2 regions of the Desulfotomaculum sp. genome follow, and region 1 is predicted to be linked to the other one. Evidence: predicted binding sites of a transcription regulator. Region 1 holds the regulator's gene; the other holds the start of a gene.
What was found. Region 1 encodes LexA, which represses DNA repair genes until DNA is damaged. Its sites were predicted from a motif close to CNAACANNTGTTNG; they were not measured.
Positions count from the first base shown of each region.

Region 1 (11,564 bases):
GGCGCAAGATAAAGAAGTTCGTTCTAAGGGTTAGGGGTGACGTGACAACTTGGCAAGCATTATCCTTTTGGATGAATTCACGGCAAACAAAATTGCTGCGGGTGAAGTAGTAGAGCGCCCGGTTTCTGTGGTCAAGGAATTAGTTGAGAATGGTCTGGATGCCGGGGCAACCAGAATTATTGTGGAACTAATCCAAGGAGGCTTAACCTCCATCAAGGTAGTCGATAATGGGTCAGGCATGTCCGGTGCAGATGCAGAGCTCTGCTTTCAACGTCACGCCACCAGTAAAATTAAAGCCCCAGAGGACCTAAGCAGCATCTTAACCCTGGGCTTTCGGGGCGAGGCCTTACCCAGTATCGCTGCGGTGGCCAAGGTAACCCTAACCACCAGAACAGCGAATGACCTTGCAGGTACAACGGTTCAAATTGAAGGGGGCCTCATCCAAAGTGTTACCCCTGTTGGTTGTCCCATTGGAACAACCATTGATGTAAAGGACCTATTTTATAATACACCTGCCAGAAGAAAATTTCTCAAATCTGCTAATGCTGAGACCAGTCAGGTAAGTGATCTGCTAACGAGACTTGCCATGGCCCGTCCAGATGTTCGGTTTGAATTATATAGTGGAAAAAAGCAGCTTTTCGCCAGTCCTGGCAAGGATTCTCTAAAAGATGCCGTGGCTGTCATTTATGGATTAGATAATGTTAGGAGTATGTTGGAGGTTAACTATCAGGGCAACCTGGTTAGAGTAGCTGGCTTAATATCTAAGCCAGTATTAACCAGGGCTTCCAGGCATTATCAAAATTTCTTTTTGAACGGACGATATATTCGGAGTGTTTTTTTATCATCGATCATCCAAAGGTCCTTTGAAACGTTAATTCCACCGGGCCGCTTTCCCATTGCAGTTTTACGAATAGATATTGACCCCAACCAGGTCGATGTCAATGTTCACCCAACAAAAATGGAAGTGCGTCTAGCCAGAGAAAAGGAAATTGAAGAAGAATTAATGGAAGCCCTTCGTCTTTCCCTAAATGCCCCAGAGGCTATCACAGGCCTATGGGAAATGATGCCCGGTAGAAATAGTCCTCCGCAAACGGAGGCAGCCACTGCTGCAAAGGAAGAAGCTGTAGCCAATAAGGAATCTGTTGATCCCAAGGTCACCAACCTGGAGCAGCCAATTAAAACAGAGGCTCCTAAATACGACCAGGGACAGCTTCGGTTTAATAACCACCGTAATATTTCTGCCCCTTTGGCCAAACAGAGCTTTTTCCCCAGGGAACAGAAAGAGACCCTAACAAAGATTTCTCAACCGCGTCTGGAAGAAAACAAAAGCCCTTACCAAACAGAGACCGCGGTGGAATTTCCTGACCTGACACCACTGGGACAGCTACCTCCCACTTATTTACTGGCCCATGGCATCGGTGGTTTATATATTATTGATCAACACGCTGCTCACGAACGTGTTTTATATGAGAAATACCTTGATTCACTTAGCTCAAATGTAGAAGCCCAAATGCTGCTGGAACCCCTGGCACTGGAACTGCCTCACCACGAAGCACAATTAATTGTGCAACATATTGTGGAGCTAAATGAAATAGGATTTATATTGGAACATTTTGGTGGGGATACCTTTTTGCTGCGGGGTGCACCGATCAATGCCATAGCCGAAGCAAAGGAAGTCTTTCTGGATCTGCTGGCAAGGCTCCAAGGGGATTTTGTCCAGAAAATAGATAAAAACAAGGTTATTGATCAATTGGCAGCAGCGATGGCCTGCCGGGATGCGGTAAAAGCCGGCCAAAGTTTTAATGCCTTAGAGACCAAGGCACTGCTCGATGGGTTGACCCAGTGTCAAAAACCCTATACTTGTCCTCACGGCAGACCAACCTTAATCCAGATTAGTCAAGAGGAGCTGAAAAAAAGGTTCAAACGATGAATAGTTCTATTATTATTACCACCGGCATAAAAAGCAGTAATCAGCTAGAAGAAAGGGCCCTGGAGTTAAGTCAGGAGATCAATCTACCCTACTATCAAAGAAAAAAATATTCTCTCCAAGCCCTAAGAGAAATGACTGGTGCAGCAGCTATTCTAATGGTAAGTCCAAAGCGATTGTCCCTGGTTATTGATGATCAAGAACTTTTTTTTCATCCAGGATTAGCCAAATTGCGTATAAAGGAAATACAGGCTGGGAAAACTGACCAAATGATCAAAGCAATGGATTTACAGGAAGGTAATTCATTGTTAGATTGTACCCTGGGACTGGCTGCTGATGCCTTGGTGGCCAGTTATGTGGTGGGTCCTCGGGGAACCATCGTGGGGTTGGAAGACGCCAAGCCTGTGGCGGAAATAGTCAGTCGGGGTCTTTGTACTTATACTGGCGAAAAGCCGGAGCTAATCAATGCCATGCGACGCATTAAAGTGATGAATGAGCATCATCTCCAATACCTTTGTAAGCTGCCCAGCAACGCCTTTGATGTGGTTTATTTTGACCCCATGTTTCGAGTGCCCAAAACAAAATCAAGTTCGATGGCCCCATTAAGGTTTTTTGCCAATAGCAACCCTTTATCCAATGAAGCCATTGTTGAGGCGGTTCGTGTGGCTAGAAAGAAGGTGGTCATGAAAGAAAGCCGTGAGAGTCAAGAATTCCAACGCTTGAACTTTCACAAGGTACAGGGGGGACGCTATTCCCCGGTGGCCTATGGCGTTATTCAAAAGGATGTGTTTTAAGTGCCATTAAAGTCGTTAATCGCTATTGTTGGTCCTACGGCTGCGGGCAAAACGGATGTTGCCATAGAGTTAGCTAAAATAATCAATGGGGAAATCATATCGGCTGATTCCATGTTAGTTTATCGGCATATGAATATTGGCACCGCTAAACCCACATTTGAAGAGATGCAAGGAATTCCCCATCATCTGATTGATCTCGTAGAACCAGATGAGGAATTTAGTGTGGCCATGTATCAGAATAAGGCAGAGCAGCTCATTGACGATATTACGAGGGATGGGCATTTACCCATACTGGTGGGCGGAACAGGTTTGTATGTACGGTCGGTAATCGATCATTATGACTTTACCCCTCCTGCGAAAGAAAATCGTCTCAGGGAAGAACTTAAAAGTGAAGCGGCAAGGGTAGGGGCCGAGGCAATGCACAGGAAACTTTCTGAGGTAGACCCGGAATCTGCCGAACGCTTACACCCCAATGATTTAAGAAGGGTTATCCGGGCTTTGGAAGTATATTACCAAACGGGCAAAACAATTTCAGAGTACCAGTACATCCGTAAAGAAGATCCACCCAAATATAACCTAAAAATGTTTGGTCTAACGATGGATCGGCAATTACTATATAAAAGGATTGAACAACGGGTAGATTTGATGTTGGAAAAAGGTCTGGTCGATGAAGTGAAAAATTTGCTAAAGCAGTATGAAACATGGGGTACTGCACTGCAAGGCTTAGGTTACAAGGAGATTGTTCGTTATCTAAAGGGAGAATGTTCTTTAGAGGAAGCCGCGGAAATTCTAAAACGCAACACTAGGCGTTTTGCCAAGCGTCAACTTACCTGGTTTCGGGCTGACCAAAGGATTCATTGGCTTAATATGGAGCACTTTGAAAATAAAAAAGCCATTGCGAAGGAAATTAAGAGACAGATGGCAGGAGATTTATTAACTACGTAGAATGAGTTAAGATACATAATATAGAAAATACATAAATAGAAAATTTTTACCAATGGAGGGAACCCTCATGACTAAACCCCAAATAAATTTACAAGATGCTTTTTTAAATCAGGTACGCAAGGAAAATATACCTGTAACCATTTTTCTTATTAATGGTTTTCAATTAAAAGGGATGGTTAGGGGTTTTGATAATTTTACAGTGATTTTGGAAAGTGATGGCAAGCAGTTAATGGTATACAAACATGCTATTTCCACCATTAGCCCACTGCGTGCGGTTAATACTTCCTTTTCGGAAAATAAAGCATAAAATCAGGCCCCTTCAATGCCCCTCCTGATGGAGGGGTTTTTGTTTTCCTTGGTCACTATTCGATCCTCCGAGCGTATAATGTTTAAAAAGCGCAAAATTTACCCGGAGGTGGCTCCTATGGTTAGAATAAGAATGTGGCAGAACCCGCCCAGACCAGAACCGCCAAGGCAGGGGGGATTGATCAAAAGACCTTCTTTACCTGCTAAACAACCAGCCCAACAGGATAAAGCCCCGTCCCCTGGTGAAATAAACCGTAAGGCTGCTCAGGAAATACTAGGTGAACTGGATCTTTTAATTGGCCTTGACAGTGTAAAAAAACTAGTTAAGGAAATTCAAGCCTTTGTAGAAATCCAGAAACTTAGACAAAAGGAAAAATTAATTTTTGAACCCATGGTTTTACATATGATTTTTAAAGGGAACCCTGGTACCGGTAAAACCACTGTGGCTAGAATTATTGGCCGGCTGTTTAAAGAGATGGGGGTTTTACCGAAGGGACATCTCATTGAGGTGGAGCGGGCTGATTTAGTAGGTGAGTACATTGGACATACGGCAGCCAAAACCCGCGATCAAATAAAAAAGGCCGTTGGCGGCATCCTATTTATTGATGAAGCCTATTCTTTAGCCAGGGGCGGCGAGAAGGATTTCGGTAAGGAAGCCATTGATGCCATGGTTACCAGCATGGAAAACAATAAGGACAATCTAATCATCATCCTAGCTGGTTATCAGGATGAAATGGACTATTTTTTGGAAACCAACCCCGGCCTGCGCTCTCGTTTTCCCATCCATATTACTTTCCCGGATTACTCCATTGATGATTTAATGAAAATTGCCGGTCTTATGCTCAAACAACGTCAATATCAACTGGCATCGCCAGCGGCGGCGGAATTAGCAAAAATAATAGAGCAACAGACCAGAAGGCATGAACATAGTGGCAACGCTAGACTGGTACGCAATTTGATTGAACGGGCCATGCGCCTGCAGGCCGTTCGTCTAGTTAGCAAAAAGGACATTTCACGACAGGATCTGATGACGATCAACAAAGAAGACTTGACAGAGGCCCTGGAGGAAATATAATACCTTCAGGGTCAAAATTTTTTTACATAAACGGAGGAACTATGCAAGCAAATATTTTAGAAAGTCTGGCCAACGAAGTGGAAACCGAAGTACAAGCGGTTTACCGAGACATCGAGGCAATGGCCATGAAAAACCATCAAAGGGTGCTGGAGGGTTTTCATCTGGCGAGGACAGCCGATTATCATTTGCGGGGTACAACTGGCTATGGCTATAATGATGCTGGCCGGGATGCCCTGGAAAAAATATATGCCCATGTTTTTGGTGCCGAAGCAGCTTTGGTTAGGGGACAAATTGTGTCTGGAACCCATGCCATAGCCATTGCTTTGTTTGGTCTCCTAAGGCCTGGGGATGAATTACTGGCGGTCCAGGGTTCCCCCTATGATACCTTGGAAGAAATCATTGGCAAAAGGGGCAATGCCTCTGGTTCCCTCAAGGATTTTGGCGTTTCTTATAACCAGGTGGAATTGACTTCCGGGGGAACCCTTGCTTGGGATAACATAAAGGAAGCATTAAATCCCCGTACGAAAGTTGTTCTTATTCAAAGGTCCCGGGGCTATGCCTGGCGACCACCGTTAACCATGCAGGAACTGCAAAAATTAGTAGGATTTATCAGGGAACATGCCCCTCAGGTATATGTATTTGTGGACAATTGCTATGGCGAGTTAGTAGAAAACCTGGAGCCAACGGCTGTGGGAGCGGACCTAGCCGCCGGCTCTCTGATGAAAAATCCTGGCGGCGGGTTAGCCCCCACCGGCGGCTATGTTGTGGGGAGAAAGGATCTGGTTGAAGCTGCTTCCCATCGATGGACAGCACCGGGAATTGGGGCAGAAGTGGGTCCGTCCCTGGATGTGCAAAGACTTTTAATGCAGGGTATTTTTCTGGCACCCCATGTTGTGGCAGAGGCTCTCAAGGGGGCCGTGTTTGCTGCCAGGTTATTTGAGCGATTAGGCTTTAACGTATCGCCTGCCTTTGACGAACCAAGGTCCGATATTATTCAGGCCATTGCCTTGGAAACACCGGCAAGGTTAGTGGCCTTTTGCCGGGGGATTCAAGAGGCTTCCCCTGTGGATGCCCATGCCTTGCCAGAACCAGACTATATGCCTGGTTATGAAGATGATGTAATCATGGCTGCGGGAACCTTTGTCCAAGGAGCCTCTTTGGAATTAACCGCAGATGCTCCTTTGCGGCAACCCTATGCTGTGTATCTGCAAGGTGGGTTATCCAAGGAATATGTTCGCATTGGTGTCATAAACGCGGCAAAAAATGTATTGCAAGTGAAATAGAAAATAGCCATCCGCTTTCAGTTTGGAAAAGGCCATAGTCCTTGGGCTTCGTGATTATTTTGCCTTTGGGTTCTTGCTTATGGCCCACGGCAGGTTGTTTTTTCGAAACTTACCTTTATGTTCCAAGGGTATTAATGAAATAACTGGCAGTTGGGTATATAATAAGATAAGACAGAGGTCTTATCTTATTATTTTTCTGGAGGGATTCCCTTTGAGAGAGTATCGCGTTTTATCACCGACAGCCATTCTTGGCTACGGTTTTCCTGAAGAATCGTTTCGGGCTGGCTTGGATCGTAACCCTCATTTAATTGCTGTTGATGCTGGTTCTACGGACCCAGGACCGTACTATTTGGGTGCCGGCGTATCATTTACTGACCGAACAGCGGTCAAACGGGACTTAGAATTAATGATTGAGGCAGGGTTGGCAAGGGATATTCCTGTTGTCATTGGTACAGCCGGTGGCTGTGGAGCAGAGGCACATCTGCAGTGGAACTTGGAGATAATTCTTGAGTTAGCCAGAGAGAAAAAATGGCAGTTTCCTTTGGGTATTATCCATGCCGAACTTAGTAAGGAGTATATTTTGGATGCCTTTCGGGCCAACAAGATTTCTCCCCTGCATCCTGCCCCGGAACTCACTGAAACTGAAATAACTGCCACTGAAAGAATTGTCGGGCAGATGGGACCAGAAGCGGTAATAGAAGTCCTGGCAAAGGGTGCGAAGGTTGTGCTTGCCGGCAGGTCTTACGACCCAGCAGTCTTTAGTGCCGCTGCACTAATGGCAGGCTTTGATAAGGGTTTGGCCATCCATATGGGTAAAATTTTAGAGTGCGGTGCCATAGCAGCCTCCCCTGGCAGCGGCAGTGATTGTTTATTGGGCACCCTAAGGGAAGATTGTTTTATAGTGGAACCCTTAAATCCCAGCCGCTCCTGCACAACTACTTCGGTGGCTGCCCATACCCTTTATGAGAAAACAAATCCCTATATTTTACCTGGTCCTGGCGGTATATTGGATCTCAGTGCAACAACCTTTAGCCAAGAGAACGAAAGGGCTGTTCGGGTAGCAGGCAGTAAATTTATCCCCAGTGAAAAATATACCGTCAAATTAGAAGGGGCTAAAAGAGTAGGATTTCGTACTGTATCCATAGCAGGTTGCCGTGACCCCATTATGATCGGACAAATAGATCATATCGTAGAGGCTGTGCGGGAACGGGTTAAAGACAATTTTAAGCGGTACGGCTATGCGTATTTCCTGCATTTTAACATCTATGGCAAGGATGGGGTAATGGGTAAGCTTGAACCTCAACCGGCAATAACGACACATGAGTTGGGCATTATTATTGAGGCTGTGGCAGAAACCCAAGAAATAGCGAATACCATTTGCAGCTTTGCCCGATCCACCATGCTTCACTATGGCTATCCTGGGCGGGTAGCTACAGCTGGCAACCTGGCCTTTCCCTATTCCCCTTCGGACTTTAAGGCCGGAGCTGTTTACAACTTTAATATTTATCACTTATTACAGGTTGATGATCCCGTGGCATTGTTTCCATTTGAAATCATTCATGCAGGGGAGGAAAAATAATGTCAAAGGCTAAATTAACTGAGTTGGCTTCGGTTATTCGAAGTAAAAATTCTGGACCCTATGAACTAACCTTAGATGTTATTTTTAAGGATCAAAAATCATATGAAGCTGCCTGTACAGCGAAGGTAATCAATAAAACTACCGTTGCAAAACTCTATGGCATTCCTGAGACGGATGTCATAGGAATTGTCGAATTTTCTCCTGCCTACGCCATCAAGGCTACCATTGTACGGCCCTACCCATCCGGTGCCCTTGGTGAAACCGATGTCTATGGTGCTCAACAGCATGCCCCTTTATTGGACCTAGAGATAGAAGTCTAAAAGGGCCATACCAGTTTCGGCAAAAAATACAAAAATTCGAGGTTTGTCCCAAAACCGTAAGATAAATAGTAATAATTTTATCTTTTGCAGTAATTTAGCTAATTTACAAATTGGGTTTATAGACTATATAATAAATAAAGGATATTAGATTTTATAACAGGAGGAGATAAATCCTTGTTTTGCAACGATGATCAGCCTATGTTTAACATAGGCGTTATTGCCGAACTTTTAAAGGTACATCCAGAGACCCTTCGTATTTGGGAAAAGCACAAGCTAGTTGAACCTGCCCGTCGCAATAAACAGAGGTTATATAGTAATAACGATGTTAAAAGACTTCAGTTTATTCATTATCTCATTAATGAAAAAGGACTGAATATCGCAGGTGTGCTACAGATTATTAGTATGTATCCCTGCTGGGATATCAAGTATTGTGACGGTGGTAGTCAACAAAAGGGTGAAAATGTAAACTTAAACAAGCCCTGTTGGAAGGAACAAGGTGCATATTGTTATGTCATAGAGGATAAGGCAGAACACTGCAGCATGTGTCCACACTACAATAAAGATTGCCAATCAAACTCAAACTAGCAAAGATCCAACAAAAAAAGGTCGCTATGCGACCTTTTTATATTTTTCTCATTAGTCCAACCACTTTGCCAAGTATTTTAATGTCTCTTACAAAAATGGGAGATAGGAGGCTGTTTTCGGGTTGAAGCCGAATGCCATCTTTTTCTTTGAAAAATCTTTTCACGGTGGCCTCGTCTTCTAATAATGCGACGACTATTTCACCATTATTGGCGGATTCCTGCCTTCTCACTAAAACAAGGTCGCCGGGTAAAATACCAGCTTCGATCATACTGTTGCCCCGCACGGTAAGCATGAAGAAATCACCATAACCAGTAAAACTCCTGGGTAAAGTAACCTTTTCATCAAAATTTTCAACGGCTAAAAGGGGGACCCCGGCAGCCACTTCTCCCAGCATAGGAATATTGATCATCTCTTCGTATTGGTTATCCGGCTGCTCAGGGAATGAAGCAGGGCTGGTATCGGCCGAATCCGTGTTAATAATTTCAATGGCTCTTGGTTTGGTAGGATCCCGTCGCAGATAACCCTTTTGTTCTAATCTTTTTAAGTAAGAGTGAACGGTAGAACTGGATGAAAGACCAACTATTTCCCCAATTTCCCTAACTGACGGGGGATAACCCTTTTGCTTGACATTTTCTATAATAACCCTTAAAACTTCTGATTCCCTAGGATTTAACATCGGGGTTCACAACCTTTCACAAAGAAAAATAAGGTTAATCATGATTTGGTATATTATATCATACTCTGGATCAAGATAAAAACATTTGTTCGATGTTATTTTAAATCAATCGGGTAGAATAAACAGTAGAATGAATATATGTTTATTGTAAAAAATGGTATATTAATAGTAGTTGTTAGCCTGAGCAGTGGCGAGGGATCTTTTCTTTCATTGAGAGGTTAGACCCAAGATCCTTCGCTGTGGTTCAGGATGACATAAAATTTTCATTCTTTGATGGTGCCGGTAACGGTGCGGCAGTCTTTTGCCCTTTTGCGGTTAACCCGATAATAAGGCTAAATTCGGTTATTACAAAGATTAGGGAGGAAACAACCATTAGAACCGTAGATTGTGCTGTAATCATATCTGAAGTAGCCCGCTTGTGTCAGGAGGCAAATTATAAGCTGGCAGATGATGTTGTAAATTCCTTTAAACGTTCCAATGAGACAGAGGTTTCCCAAAGTGGTAAGGAAATTTTAAATATGTTGGTGGAGAATGCGGGGATAGCTGCAGCAGAATCGATACCAATGTGTCAGGATACCGGAGTAGCAGTGGTGTTTGTTGAATTAGGACAGGAAGTACAAGTTATCCATGGCAATTTAGTTGATGCCATAAATGAAGGAGTACGTAAGGGTTACCTTGAAGGTTATTTAAGAAAATCCATGGTTAAACACCCACTGGCAAGAGTCAATACCGGTGATAATACCCCGGCTGTAATCCACACCAGCATAGTAGCAGGTGATAAAATTAGGATAACGGTGGCCCCTAAGGGTGGGGGCAGTGAAAATATGAGTTCATTAAAGATGTTAAAGCCAGCCGAAGGAGTAGAAGGTGTCAAGAAATTCATCTTAGATACCGTTCAGGCTGCGGGACCAAATCCTTGCCCGCCACTGATTATCGGAGTGGGGATTGGTGGGACCATGGAAAAGTGTGCCCTGTTGGCCAAGGAAGCACTATTAAGAACCGTTGGTGAACCGCATCCGCTGTCTGATATTGCTCAGTTGGAGAAGGAACTGCTGGAAGCCATTAATAAATTAGGCATTGGCCCTGCGGGGTTGGGAGGTAGAACAACGGCATTGGCAGTACATATCGAAATTTTTGGTTGTCATATTGCGAGCCTGCCCGTGGCAGTAAACATTAATTGCCATGCCGCTAGACATAAATCCGTAAGCATATAGGAGGTGCACAGAGTGACAAGGGTTAACATAACAACACCACTATCGGATGAAATTGTAAAGAGCCTTCGCATCGGGCAGCAGGTTTTTATTAATGGCGTCATTTATACCGGAAGGGATGCAGCCCATAAAAGATTAGTGGAACTACTGGACCAAGGAAAGGAACTGCCGATTGATCTCAAGGGTCAGATTATCTACTATGTTGGCCCGGCTCCGGCGCGTCCCGGTAAAGTAATTGGCTCTGCCGGTCCTACCACCGCCGGACGCATGGATGCCTATGCCCCTCTTTTAATTGAACAAGGCCTTAAAGGCATGATTGGCAAGGGAGCCAGATCAGAAAAGGTACTCCAGGCCATGCAAAAACACGGTGCTGTTTACTTTGGAGCCATTGGTGGAGCAGCCGCATTGATAGCAAGAAGTATTCAAGAAGCCACCATTGTGGCCTACCCGGAGCTAGGACCAGAGGCCATCTATCGGCTGGTGGTTAAAGATTTCCCGGCCATTGTTGTTAATGATTCCTTGGGTGGAGACTTATATCAGGAAGGGAAAAAACGATATGCATTAGAGTAAACTTAGCTCTCATGCAATGCTTTGCTTGCGGGGATGTAGTTCAATTTTATGATGAAGGATGTTGATGTCCTCGGTGAGTACCAATAACCATTTTTTTTATCGGAAACTTCATTCTTTATTGGGGTTATTCCCCATTGGTTTTTTTCTTTTGGAACATCTAATAACCAATTCATTTGCCATATTAAGTCCAGAAAGATTTGATCGCGCAGTGGTTTTCCTGCAAAACATTCCTTATTTAATTGCCTTGGAAATAATTTTTATTGCTTTACCTCTTACAATACATGGGCTGTACG
Region 1 is NZ_CEVWQM010000004.1:15,574-27,137, reverse strand. Features, by position in the region: gene AC1U9Z_RS03205 (histone deacetylase family protein) at 1-34, shown strand, start outside; gene mutL (DNA mismatch repair endonuclease MutL) at 50-1,930, shown strand; gene AC1U9Z_RS03195 (class I SAM-dependent methyltransferase) at 1,927-2,721, shown strand; gene miaA (tRNA (adenosine(37)-N6)-dimethylallyltransferase MiaA) at 2,722-3,666, shown strand; gene hfq (RNA chaperone Hfq) at 3,734-3,973, shown strand; gene AC1U9Z_RS03180 (AAA family ATPase) at 4,091-5,047, shown strand; gene AC1U9Z_RS03175 (methionine gamma-lyase family protein) at 5,089-6,330, shown strand; gene AC1U9Z_RS03170 (acyclic terpene utilization AtuA family protein) at 6,542-7,909, shown strand; gene AC1U9Z_RS03165 (DUF4387 domain-containing protein) at 7,909-8,229, shown strand; gene AC1U9Z_RS03160 (MerR family transcriptional regulator) at 8,404-8,814, shown strand; gene lexA (transcriptional repressor LexA) at 8,852-9,490, opposite strand; gene AC1U9Z_RS03150 (fumarate hydratase) at 9,862-10,704, shown strand; gene AC1U9Z_RS03145 (Fe-S-containing hydro-lyase) at 10,717-11,271, shown strand; gene AC1U9Z_RS03140 (succinate dehydrogenase cytochrome b558 subunit) at 11,336-11,564, shown strand, end outside.

Region 2 (11,564 bases), on a different contig from region 1:
AAGTCTGAGAAGGGTTTTGGAATGATAATGACCATGATAGTTGTGTTTGTTGCTACAGTTTTAGGAGTAACACTTTATCAGGTTGGAACTAAAGATGTTATGAGTGTTGAGCGAGATGAAAATATTGCACAGGCTTATTATTACGCTAGATCAGGGGTAGAAGTTGCTATTGGCCTTATTATGGAAAATATCAATCAGAATGAGGACTACCAACCTACAGGGGAATATTTATATGGTAAGCTTGGCGATGAATCGTTTTCAAATCAATCAACTGACGATTATAATATAAAGTTTAAAATTATGAGGGATGAAGATGAAGATCCCAGTAATGATAATTTTTATATTGAATCTATTGGCATAGTTAGACAGGGAGGAGCCGAGGGAGCTCAGATAGCGGCAAACGATTTGGGTTTTGTAATTTCATTGGAAAACCTTAGGAAGGGAAATGCAGGGGGTGTAGGCGGAGACGGAGGCAGTGGCGAGCCGTTGGCTTTGTTTTCAAGCGAAGGTATAAAATTTACAGGTAGTGCCGGAATTAGTGGTCATGTAATTACCAATACTGAAGTAGCCAAGACAGTTGAGTTTAATAATGACAAAGTATTTATAAAGGATGGCGATTTATATATTGGCCCAAATGCAGATAAAAAGAAGGTAATATTTTACGGAGGTGGAGGAGCGGAGAAGAAGAATATACCCGATGGTAGTATTCTTAAGCTTGGGGAGATTAGGCAATTTCCTTTACCTGATTTTCCAGACCCCTCTGTGAAATTAGACTTGCCTTATAAAGGTACCTTGACAACGAATCAAGGTGCTATCTCGGGTAGAGTTTATACAACTGATGGTGTTGGGGTTGATGGAGTAAAAATCTATATCAGTCCAAGTATACCAGGTAATATAGCAAAAACAAGCGTTATAACAAACAATGGAAAATGGGCTTCTTATGCGGGAAATGATAATGATCCTGGTAAACAAATGGGCACAGTTATAATAACACCGATCAAGGCAGGTTATGATTTCAATCCTCAGTCCATCAAGGTTACCGGACCACATAGTGAAATAAACTTCATAGCTACCCCGAATGCCAATACAAAGGTAACAATGTTAGAGGATCCGAACCTAAAGTGGGGTTATGAAATTGAGCAGGGAGACTATGATGAGATAAGAGTTACTGATAGCAGAAGAATATACATTGACATGAAAAGAGGCACAAGAGTAGTACGTGTCAATAAACTTAGTATAGAGCAAGGGAATATAGACTTAGCAAACGTATCTGATAATGGGAAGTTAATATTTATTGTGAATGAAACTTTTACTTTAACTGGCAGCAGTAAGGTTAATGATGGCGGGGCTGTTGATAATGTGGTTATGTATTATAAAGGAAGCAAAGATATTAGTGCTGCTGGTTCCACGAAGTTCGTTGGTTCAGTTTTTGTTGAGACCGCCAAAATAACAGGAGGAGGATGCGTAGGTTTCGTAGGGGATATAATTTCCAAGGGAAATAATATCTCCTACTTGGAATGGACAAATAATGAACCTTATCCGAGGATAATATATGCTCCTAATGCGTATTTAGATATGAGTAATGGATCTGGAAGGACAAAAGGAACTGTTATTGTTAGAAAATGTGATCTTGGCGGGGGTGGCTCCCCGAATAACCCAAGAATACTATCGAATAACGAACTTGATACAAGATTCTTTAATTCTCTGATCTGGTCAGAAGATCCACCTTCACTTCTAACTAAAGGGACAGTACAAGAGGAACTTGTTGACAATAACTGGCGGGTGAGAGGGCAATGGTCAAACTAAATAACATGATAAACAATATGTTGATAAGATACCAGAAAGGTTTCACACTGATTGAACTATTAGTTTCTTTAGCTATACTATCAATAGTCATTGGTGCTTTCACGAGTCTCATTGGTTGGAACTTCTTTAGTATATCTAATTCAGGGATTAAAAGTGAGGCTATTGCTAAAGCAATGGAGAAAACCGATCAGTTGTATGCTGTGGTTTGGAACGATGATAATCCAGAAGATGCTATGAAAAGTATAAATGGATGGGTTTCTTGTGATGATTTATTTATAGACAGTTCGAGATCAAAGGAATTGGTTTTTTGCTTTAAAAAATATGATGAAGATACCCCAAAAATCGTCAATGATGCTGGTGTAACAAAAGAGATTCAGGGTTATGATATTTCTGTTGTTGTTTTTTACCAGGAAGGAAAGTATTTTGTTAAGCTTGATTCTTTTATTAAAATAGATAAATAGATTAAAAAAGGCTTGATTATTTTGAGGCTGTCTAATATTTCTAGAAATAAAGAAGGCTTTACTATAATTGAATTACTAATTGTATTATCTATACTTTTAATTGTAATAAGTTTAGGTTATTCTTTTTATTTTTATTTTGTTCGATCATTTGAGATTGCTTCGAAGCAATCTAACGTGCAGGAAAATGTACGTCTGGCTAAGAATATAATTGACAATAAAGTCAGACATGCGAGTTATATAAAAATAGGAGATGCTCCAGTAGACGCTAGTAAATATAATCAAAGAATATTTTTAAATAATCATAAGATAATGGATGAAGAGAATAAAGACCTCTTAAATGGCCTTTCCGATGGTGTGAATTTGTATCTAACGTTTGAAAAAAAATCGGTTGAGTCACCATTTTTGTGGATTGAAGTAAAGGGAAGTATAAACGGTGATTATGAATATGTTATTAGTTCTGAAGTATTAATATTAGGGATAGAAAATCATAATTTTATAGGTACCGTTGGACAGGGGATATATTATTATTCCTCCTCGGACTAATAGTTGTTAGATTTTAGTTACTCACTGCTCGGGGTGCATGGGGCAAAACCAGAATTCCCTTCCCCCGTTCTTCCGGGTTCCCCTAAATGGTAATTATCCCTACTTGTGTTACCATTTTAAATAAATAAAGAAATGTTTGCTAAATTTCCCCGCTTGGTAACCAGGTGGGGATTTGAAGCAAAACACAAAAAACACAAGGGGACGGTTCTTTTGTGTTATTTCCGGTTTTCCTCAGAAGGGGACTGCCCATCTCCGCGTTACCAGTAATAAATAAAGAGTGCATGATCCATCTATCCCGATGGATTGGCATCCGTTGCCGAGCGATGGAGTTTCTATATGAAAAATAATTAAAGATTTACGGGGGAATTAAGTATGAAAAGAAAAATGTTAACGGTTTTAATATTAGGGGCAATTTTAATATCTTTAGTTGGGTGCAATCAATCTACAGGAGAAAATTCAAAGCAAACTAACAAAACGGATGCTGCAAGGACTGTAGATGTGAAATTTATAGAAAATGGAATTGAATTTAATTTGCCTGATAAATGGAAAGAGAGTCAGGGGAAAAATATAGAAATTTATAGATCTGGGCCAGAAGAAAATATAACAGGACAGATAGACATTATTTTCATATCGGATGAAACGAATGCTAAAGGAATTAACCTAGATAAGGAACTGAAAAAGCAATTAGAAGCGAAAAATGAACTGGAAATCCAAAAAGCAAAAGATAACCTGATTGATTTATATAGGGAATTTAAAGAAGTATGTACCATCGTAACCCTTGATAAAAGCAGGCCAGAAGGCGAAATTCAAAAAGACCTATTCGCAAAATATGAAAATAAGGATTTACTAGATAAAGAGGGGAATTTTGAATTTTACTTACTATTTAATAATAAGCCAAACACCCGTGGCTTAACAGAAAAATCGAAGCAGGCCTATGAAGAAGTACATGGAGAAATTAAAGCTTTTAAAGGTTTGATTAATACATTTAGACCTGTTTCCAAGGAAGAGGAATTAAGCAAATATAAGAAAGTTGAATTTAGAACTAAAACGCTAGATAACAAAGAAATAAACAGCAGTATTTTTAAGGACAGCAAGCTTACGATGATAAATGTCTGGGCTACCTTTTGCAATCCATGTATAGAGGAACTGCCTGATCTGCAAAGGCTGTATGAGGAAGTTAAGGGCGATAAGATTAATGTGATTGGTATTGTTTCGGATACACCAGACTCAGACAATGAAGAATTAGCCAGAAAAATTCTATCAAAAGCAGGTGTTAAATATACGAATATTATTCCAGATGAACAGATTGTAAATAGCTTATTAAATAATATAGTGGCAGTGCCTACAACACTATTTGTTGATAGTGAAGGAAATATTATTGGAGATTTAGAGATCGGTTCCATGGATAAAGAAGGATATAAGAAGGAGTTGCAAGACAGATTAAAAAATATGAAATAGGACAAGTACGTACCTCATCCTGTTTGACAGGTGAGGTATGTTTAATAAAGAGGTAGGATGTGAATGTATGGATATAATTAAGAATTGTAAAATTGGAGGGGTAATGAAATATGGGATTTTAGGAATGAGCATGATGTTAATATATGCGGGAGTACATAGAAATGAAGTAGGTGTTGTTGTGCTTAAGAAAGCAATAAACATATGTCTAGAGTGTATTGGAATTGGCTAGAAGAACAATAACGCAAGCTATTGCGTCTATAACAGCAAATGCCAATATAGGTGGTTTCTTACAAGGCACCATTTATAAAGGAAATATCAAGAAAATATGTGTTCCTGGCTTAAACTGTTATTCTTGCCCCGGAGCCATTGGCTCTTGCCCGATAGGTTCTCTACAGGCTGTTATTGGAACGATAAAATATAATTTTTCATTATATGTTGTTGGATTAATGTTATTATTTGGAGTAATCTTTGGAAGATTTATATGTGGCTGGTTATGTCCCTTTGGTTTTATTGAAGATTTGTTATATAAAATACCTTTTAGAAAATTTAAAATACATAACAAAGTGAATTGGCTGCTTAACTACTTAAAACATGTTATTTTAGCTTTATTTGTTATCGTGCTGCCCATGTTTTTAGTGAATGAATTTGGTATAAGTCCTCCATATTTTTGTAAATATATATGTCCAGCGGGAACCCTGGAAGGGGGAATACCATTGGTTTTAATGAACCCCTCCCTAAGGCAGTCCGTAGGTTATTTATTTGCCTGGAAGGTATTCATACTAATTAGTGTGATTATGGCTTCTATATGTATATACAGACCTTTTTGCCGTTATATCTGCCCTTTAGGAGTATTTTACGCATTGTTTAATAAAGTTAGTTTTTATAAATATCAAGTGGATAAAAAAAATTGTATCAGTTGTGGGGCTTGTACGGATAAATGTAAGATGAATATAGAAGTTCAGAAAAATCCTAACAGTCCAGAATGCATTAGATGTGGAGAATGTATCAAGGTTTGTCCCACAAAATCTCTAAAAAGCGGCATTGAATTACATCTTTAACACAAGAAGGCGGTTCGAGACCACTGAAAAAGTATCATTTTTCAAGAATTCACTCAATATATTGTGACTAAAACGCATGTTGAATCACAACATATGGTATAGGGTGAATTTTTAGAAGCACTTTTTCAGTGGTCTCGGACAGTTCCTTTGGCTTGATACCAAGGCATTCGTGAGAGAGAAGCAAAAGTGGCTTTTATCACATCACGACCCATGACTTGGATGATAAGGATAAACGTTGGCTTTATAGACATAAAAACTGTCCCCTTGTCTCATAAGCATAACCGACGGCGATTCTTAGGTCAGAGCAAAGTCTACAGCAGAAACAGCATGGATGGTTGTTGTATCAAAAATAGGGATCTCAACATCTTCCTGTTTTACAAGCAGTGGAATTTCGGTGCACCCTAGTATTACACCCTCAGCACCCTTCCGGGTTAGGTTCGCTATGATTTGAACAAATTTTTGTCTAGATGGCCCATTGATTACACCTTTACACAGCTCTTGATAAATAACCTCATGAACAAGTTCTCTTTCATCTTCATCTGGAATAACAACCTCAAGATGATGCCTGTCTTTTAAAACCTGCCGATAAAAAGTACCTTCCATCGTAAATTTGGTTCCGAGTAAACCTACCTTTTTTAAGCCCTGTTCAACTATTTTTTGACCAGTGACATCCGCTATGTGCAATACTTTTATGTCAGCCTTATTTTCTATATCGTCAGCCATGAGGTGCATCGTGTTTGTTCCAATTACAATAAATTCAGCGCCACCAATTTTAAGGTTTTTAGCAATATGAATCATTATATTAGTCAATTCTTCCCACTTGTTCTGACGCTGTAAGGTTTCAATTTCAGCAAAATCTACCGAATACATTAAACATTTTGCAGAATGTAGCCCACCTAGTTTTTTCTTGGCTGTTTGGTTAATAATCCTATAATATTCAAGTGATGATTCCCAACTCATCCCACCAATTAGACCGATGGTTTTCATAGCGTTCTCTCCTTATATTTAGTTTTTGCTATTCCAGACAATGTTAGAAACCCCTTTAAGTTGGAATAGCTGTATCCAATCCTTCATTAGCCCTACCTGTGAAGATATCCTTTTACCTTACCAAGAATTCTATTAATTGGGTTCTTTTTTTTATATTGTTGAATATTTTTTAAAAGGCCTGGCTAACGCCAGGTCTTTTAGGTTTTTGCATGTTATAAAGCTTATCCTTTCTGACATGCCAAGCAAAAATACCAAGGGGGCTTGGAAATGAAAAGAGTAGGTGCCCTATGTTTGATCAGCCTAATGGCTCTGGTAATCTGGGTGCGATGCCCGGTTGAAGCCCAGTTTGAAGCAGCGGACAAATGGCAGACTGTTCAGGTTGAAGAAAGTGCGGCAAAACATAGCTGCAGTTTGAGCTATGCCCCTAAGCTAGTCAATTCGATCAATGGTCTTAATGCGAGAGGTGCTATTTTAGTCAATTATGATACGGGACAAATAATCTATGCGAAGCATGAACAGGAAAGGTTTCACCCTGCTTCCATCACAAAACTAATGGTGCTTTATATCGTACTGGAAAAGATCCATCAAGGGTTGCATCAGTGGGCGGAACCCGTGCAGATTAGTGAAAAGGTTGAGCGTGTTAATGAAGCACAGGTATATTTGAAAAAGGGGGAGGTTCTAAGCCTACAAGAGTTGGTAAAAGCGATGATGGTAGCTTCTGCCAATGATGCTGCTGTGGCCCTTGCGGAAAAGGTAGCAGGCAGTGAAGAGGCCTTTGTCCGGATAATGAATCAAAGGGCAGTGGCGTTAGGGCTTACAAATAGCCATTTTATGAATGCTTCCGGCCTGCCGGGGATGAATAACGCCAACCACTATATGTCTGCTTATGATATTGCCTTGTTAACTAAAATAATACTGGAGGAATACCCGGAGGCATTGGATTTTTCCAGGCTGAAAACTACCACCATCCGCAACGGAGCTTATCCGATTAAGAGTACGAACAACCTATTAGAACTATTTGCCGGAGCCGATGGATTAAAAACTGGCTATACAGACAAGGCCCGGTGGTGTTTGGTAGCTACAGCCCAAAGGGAGGGTCAGCGTTTCATTAGTGTGGTACTGGGGTCACCTACCAAGGAGATAAGAAGTGCCAACACCGTAGCTTTGTTAGACTATGGTTTTCAGCAGTATCAAAGGGTAAATGCCATTTATATAAACGGAGAACAAAGTAAACTTAATCAAAAGCCAATCTTTGTTGCTGGAACCGTTTTAGCACCGATTCGTTGCTTAACCGATACGATGAGTTTGAATGTGGCGTACGACCAGGAAGAAATTTTAATAACTGGTCAGGGGACACTGGTTAAATTTCAGGTGGGATCGAATAAGGCTGCCTGGAATAATCAGACCGTGGAGTTAACTCAGCCAGTACAAAGGATAAAGGGCAACATCATGGTGCCTCTTAGGTTTTTAACCCAGGCCTTTGGAGGAGATATACAGTGGGATAAGGCAAATAAAGTTATCCATATTAATTTAGAGCATAAGCATGTAATATAAAAGAAACAAGGGACTTTGCCCTTGTTTCTTTATTTAGAAAAGCTTCATATGACCTAGGGGGTAATGCCTGAAGATAGCTTTACCAATAACATTCTTTATGGGAAGTGCTCCCCAATAACGGCTATCATAGCTATTGTTTCTATTGTCACCCATGACAAATATTTGACCCTCTGGGATAACAAAGGGTTCGAAATCACGGTCAGGCTTTTCGCTAATGTATTGCTCCTTTATGGGGTTGCCGTTAATATAAACAATACCATCCTTTATTGAAAGCTCTTCACCTGGTAGTCCGATAACCCGTTTAATTAGATCATCGTCCTTATCTAGCTCCGCAGGGGCCTCAAATACTAGAATGTCACCCCTCTGAATTCCTTCAAACTTAAAGTATACCTTATCGATGAATAATTGATCACCGACCTCCAAGGTAGGCAGCATTGATTCACTGGGTATCCACCTAGCTTCGGCAATATAATTTCTCACAAAGAGAGATAAAGCAAGTGCAACTAAGATGGTCGGCAGCCAACTGCGTAATACTTTTTTTATTTCAGTCATAAAATTTCTCCTCACTAACTAAAGATCATAAATCTATTATAGTTTAACTCTTAAAAAAATCAAACTGCTGCTTTTGTCCTAAACAAACCACTATTTTACAAAAATTGTAAACAACAACCCGTTGCATAAGAACAAATGTTTGGTATAATGAAGTATAGGAAATCAAATAAATGTTCGGTGGTGTCTATGTCTAGGGTCATACTTTTATGCGATATGAATAGCTTTTATGCATCCGTTCATCAGGCCATGGATGCTAAGCTTAGGGGGAAACCCGTTATTGTTGGGGGGGATCCCGGCCAAAGAAGAGGGATTGTGCTGGCAGCCAGTTATGAGGCAAAAAAATATGGTATTAAAACGGGTATGATCATAAGTGAAGCTAGGGCCCTATGCCCCCAGGCTGTTTTTGTTTCGCCTTCCCATCGGGATTATGCCGCCTTTTCCAGTTGGATTAACAGCATTCTACGGGAATACAGTGATTTGGTAGAACCCTGTTCCATTGATGAAAGTTTTGTGGATATTACAGGTTGCTTGAAAAATCTTGGTACGCCCCAAAGCATAGCCCAGGAGATTCAAACTAGAATTAACCGTGAGGTGGGGGTAGGGGTAAATATTGGCATCGGACCTTCTAAACTAATGGCCAAGATGGCATCGGAATTGGAAAAGCCGAATAAAATCATTTTTCTTTCACCGGATGATTGGTCCCGGCGGGTGTGGCCATTACCAGTAAAAGAATTGTTTGGCGTGGGCTCCAGAATCGGTAAATGGTTGAATCAAATTGGCGTTAAAACCATTGGGGATTTGGCAGCCATGCCCGTTGAGTTATTAAGAATCCGCTATGGCTTAGTGGGGGAAGTTTTACATTATTCTGCCAGGGGTATTGACTCCAGCTCCGTAGACCCAGGTTCCTTGGAAGTAATTAAAAGTGTGGGTAATCAGATAACCCTGCCAAGGGATTACCGGGGGTTAGAGCAGATCAAAGTGGTTGTTCTTGAATTGGCAGAGGAAGTAGCCCAGCGAACCCGCAAAGCCGGATTTATAGGAAGAAGGGTTAGTCTAACGATCAAGGATCCTAACTTTATTACAGAGTCCCATTCGAAGGTTTTATCCCATTACACGGATATCACCCAGGAAATTTATGAAATGGGCGTATTTCTGTTAGAACAATATTTGGATAAGAAAGAAGTGAGGGCGAGATTGGTAGGGCTAACACTGTCGGAACTAATACCAAAGGAGGAAAAACAATTGTCAATCTTTTCTGGGCAGGATAGACAGGAAAAGATTGACAGGGCAACCGATTTAATTAAGTCCAAGTGGGGGCGACAAAGCATTCAACGGGCTGTTTCATTGACAGAATGCGGGGTGTATGATGGTCGATAACGAATGGTTTTATCCGAAGTGGGAGAAAGGTTTAGGCTCCTGCCGGCATTGCAATCGTTACAGGGGTTGGTCATCAGGAGACCAAGGGCTGTTTAGCCCAAAGTCTAAATATGCCAAATGGCAGTAGCCACAGAATAGAGAGCTGTGCTTAAAACCAACAGGGAGACACCGTGCCGAAATTTAGCCTGGGGTACCAAGGGGAAAACAAGATAACCTAAATGACCACCCAGGATGGCAAAAGGCACCAGTGAGATAGCCCTCAGGGCAACATTTTTGTCCAGGGCCCCCAGGCAGAATAACAGTATTAAACTGGCTACATAGGCCAATACAAAATAGGCTGCAGTGGTGGCCCGGAAATGATCCTTAGCTAGTTTTTGATTGCTGAGGAGGAGAATAATGGGTGGGCCGGGCATGCCAATACTTCCGGTGAGAAAACCAGAAATAGAGCCAACCGTACTCTCCCACACCTTACCAGTTGCATTTTTAATGGTTAAGCCACTGATTAAGATCACACTAAAAATGACTGTTATAATGCCAATGGCAAGTTTCAGCAAATGAACATCAAAGTGTAAAAAGATGTAGGCACCCAGTGGGATTCCCAGTAGACTGCCGTAAAAAAGGTTTTTTACCACCGGAACGATGACCACCTGACGCACTTTAACGGTTAAGAAAGAAAGAGAGACAATAGAAATCATGATATTTATGGCCACGGCAGTGTGCGGTTCGTAAACCAAAAGCAATAGTGGTACGGCTATAAGGGCAAAGCCAAAGCCAGTAATACCCTGCAAAGTAGCGGCAAGCAGAACAATTAGGGCTGAGACAAACCAACTGGTTAAGTCAGCAGGCATAGGATCATCTCCTCGTTTTATGTAAACTTATAGTATGCAAATAATTAATTAGCGTGCAAAGGGAAACCAATGGAAGATTAACCGATATATTCAAAACGGTCTATTCGTTGACCATTCCTTTCAACTTTCTCCGTAAACATCTTTAGGGGTCTTACCCAAAGACTCCCGTCCTTTTCACAGCGATAGACAACCATCGGTTCCTCGGTTTCAGAATGTTTTGCTAGGTAAAGGGCCTCATAGTAAGTTCCCTTAAAATGCTTGTATTTGCCAAGTCGAAGCATTTTTTATCCCCTCCGATTATAAATAGCTAATATTATTATAGGCTTTTGCATTTTAAACGGCTAGTCCTGTTTCAATTACTGAAATTATCAGTCAATATTTAAGGTATAATGATGGTAAAAAACAACGAAGGATGTGAGTCAATGAAACAGATACAGCTAAAATATAACTTAAATGATAAACTGCCCCTAGGGGAATTGGTTTTATATGGGCTACAATGGTTAGCTATTTCCGTGCCTACCATTATTATAATTGGTCAGGTTGTGGCGGGACTTCATTTTTCCAATGTAGGCCAACAGGTTATCTATATCCAAAAGTTATTTTTCTTGACAGGGTTAAGCCTTTGTGCCCAAATTCTTTGGGGGCATCGCTTGCCCATTATTGTTGGGCCGGCATCGGTCTTACTTGTAAGTATCGTAGCAAGTCAGGGAAAAAGCCTAAACATAATCTATACCTCTATTTTGGTAGGAGGCCTTTTCCTAATTTTGCTAAGTAGTACGGGACTCTTTGCCAGGATCAAGAACCTATTCACCTCCCGGGTGATTGCTGTCATACTTTTGTTAATCGCCTTCACCCTAATACCCACGATCATGAAATTAATTTTACCGAATAGTTCCTCAATCGCTCCCTTACAGAATTTC
Region 2 is NZ_CEVWQM010000014.1:73,807-85,370, forward strand. Features, by position in the region: gene AC1U9Z_RS10030 (hypothetical protein) at 1-1,806, shown strand, start outside; gene AC1U9Z_RS10035 (type IV pilus modification PilV family protein) at 1,794-2,267, shown strand; partial or broken gene AC1U9Z_RS10040 (prepilin-type N-terminal cleavage/methylation domain-containing protein) at 2,289-2,381, shown strand; gene AC1U9Z_RS10045 (hypothetical protein) at 2,442-2,810, shown strand; gene AC1U9Z_RS10050 (TlpA family protein disulfide reductase) at 3,183-4,268, shown strand; gene AC1U9Z_RS10055 (CD1871A family CXXC motif-containing protein) at 4,336-4,497, shown strand; gene AC1U9Z_RS10060 (4Fe-4S binding protein) at 4,490-5,326, shown strand; gene AC1U9Z_RS10065 (aspartate/glutamate racemase family protein) at 5,621-6,313, opposite strand; gene AC1U9Z_RS10070 (stalk domain-containing protein) at 6,581-7,867, shown strand; gene lepB (signal peptidase I) at 7,901-8,419, opposite strand; gene dinB (DNA polymerase IV) at 8,606-9,796, shown strand; gene AC1U9Z_RS10085 (sulfite exporter TauE/SafE family protein) at 9,901-10,644, opposite strand; gene AC1U9Z_RS10090 (DUF1653 domain-containing protein) at 10,722-10,925, opposite strand; gene AC1U9Z_RS10095 (uracil-xanthine permease family protein) at 11,067-11,564, shown strand, end outside.
Region 2: the regulator LexA is predicted to act here: its motif matches at 8,548-8,561, upstream of dinB (DNA polymerase IV).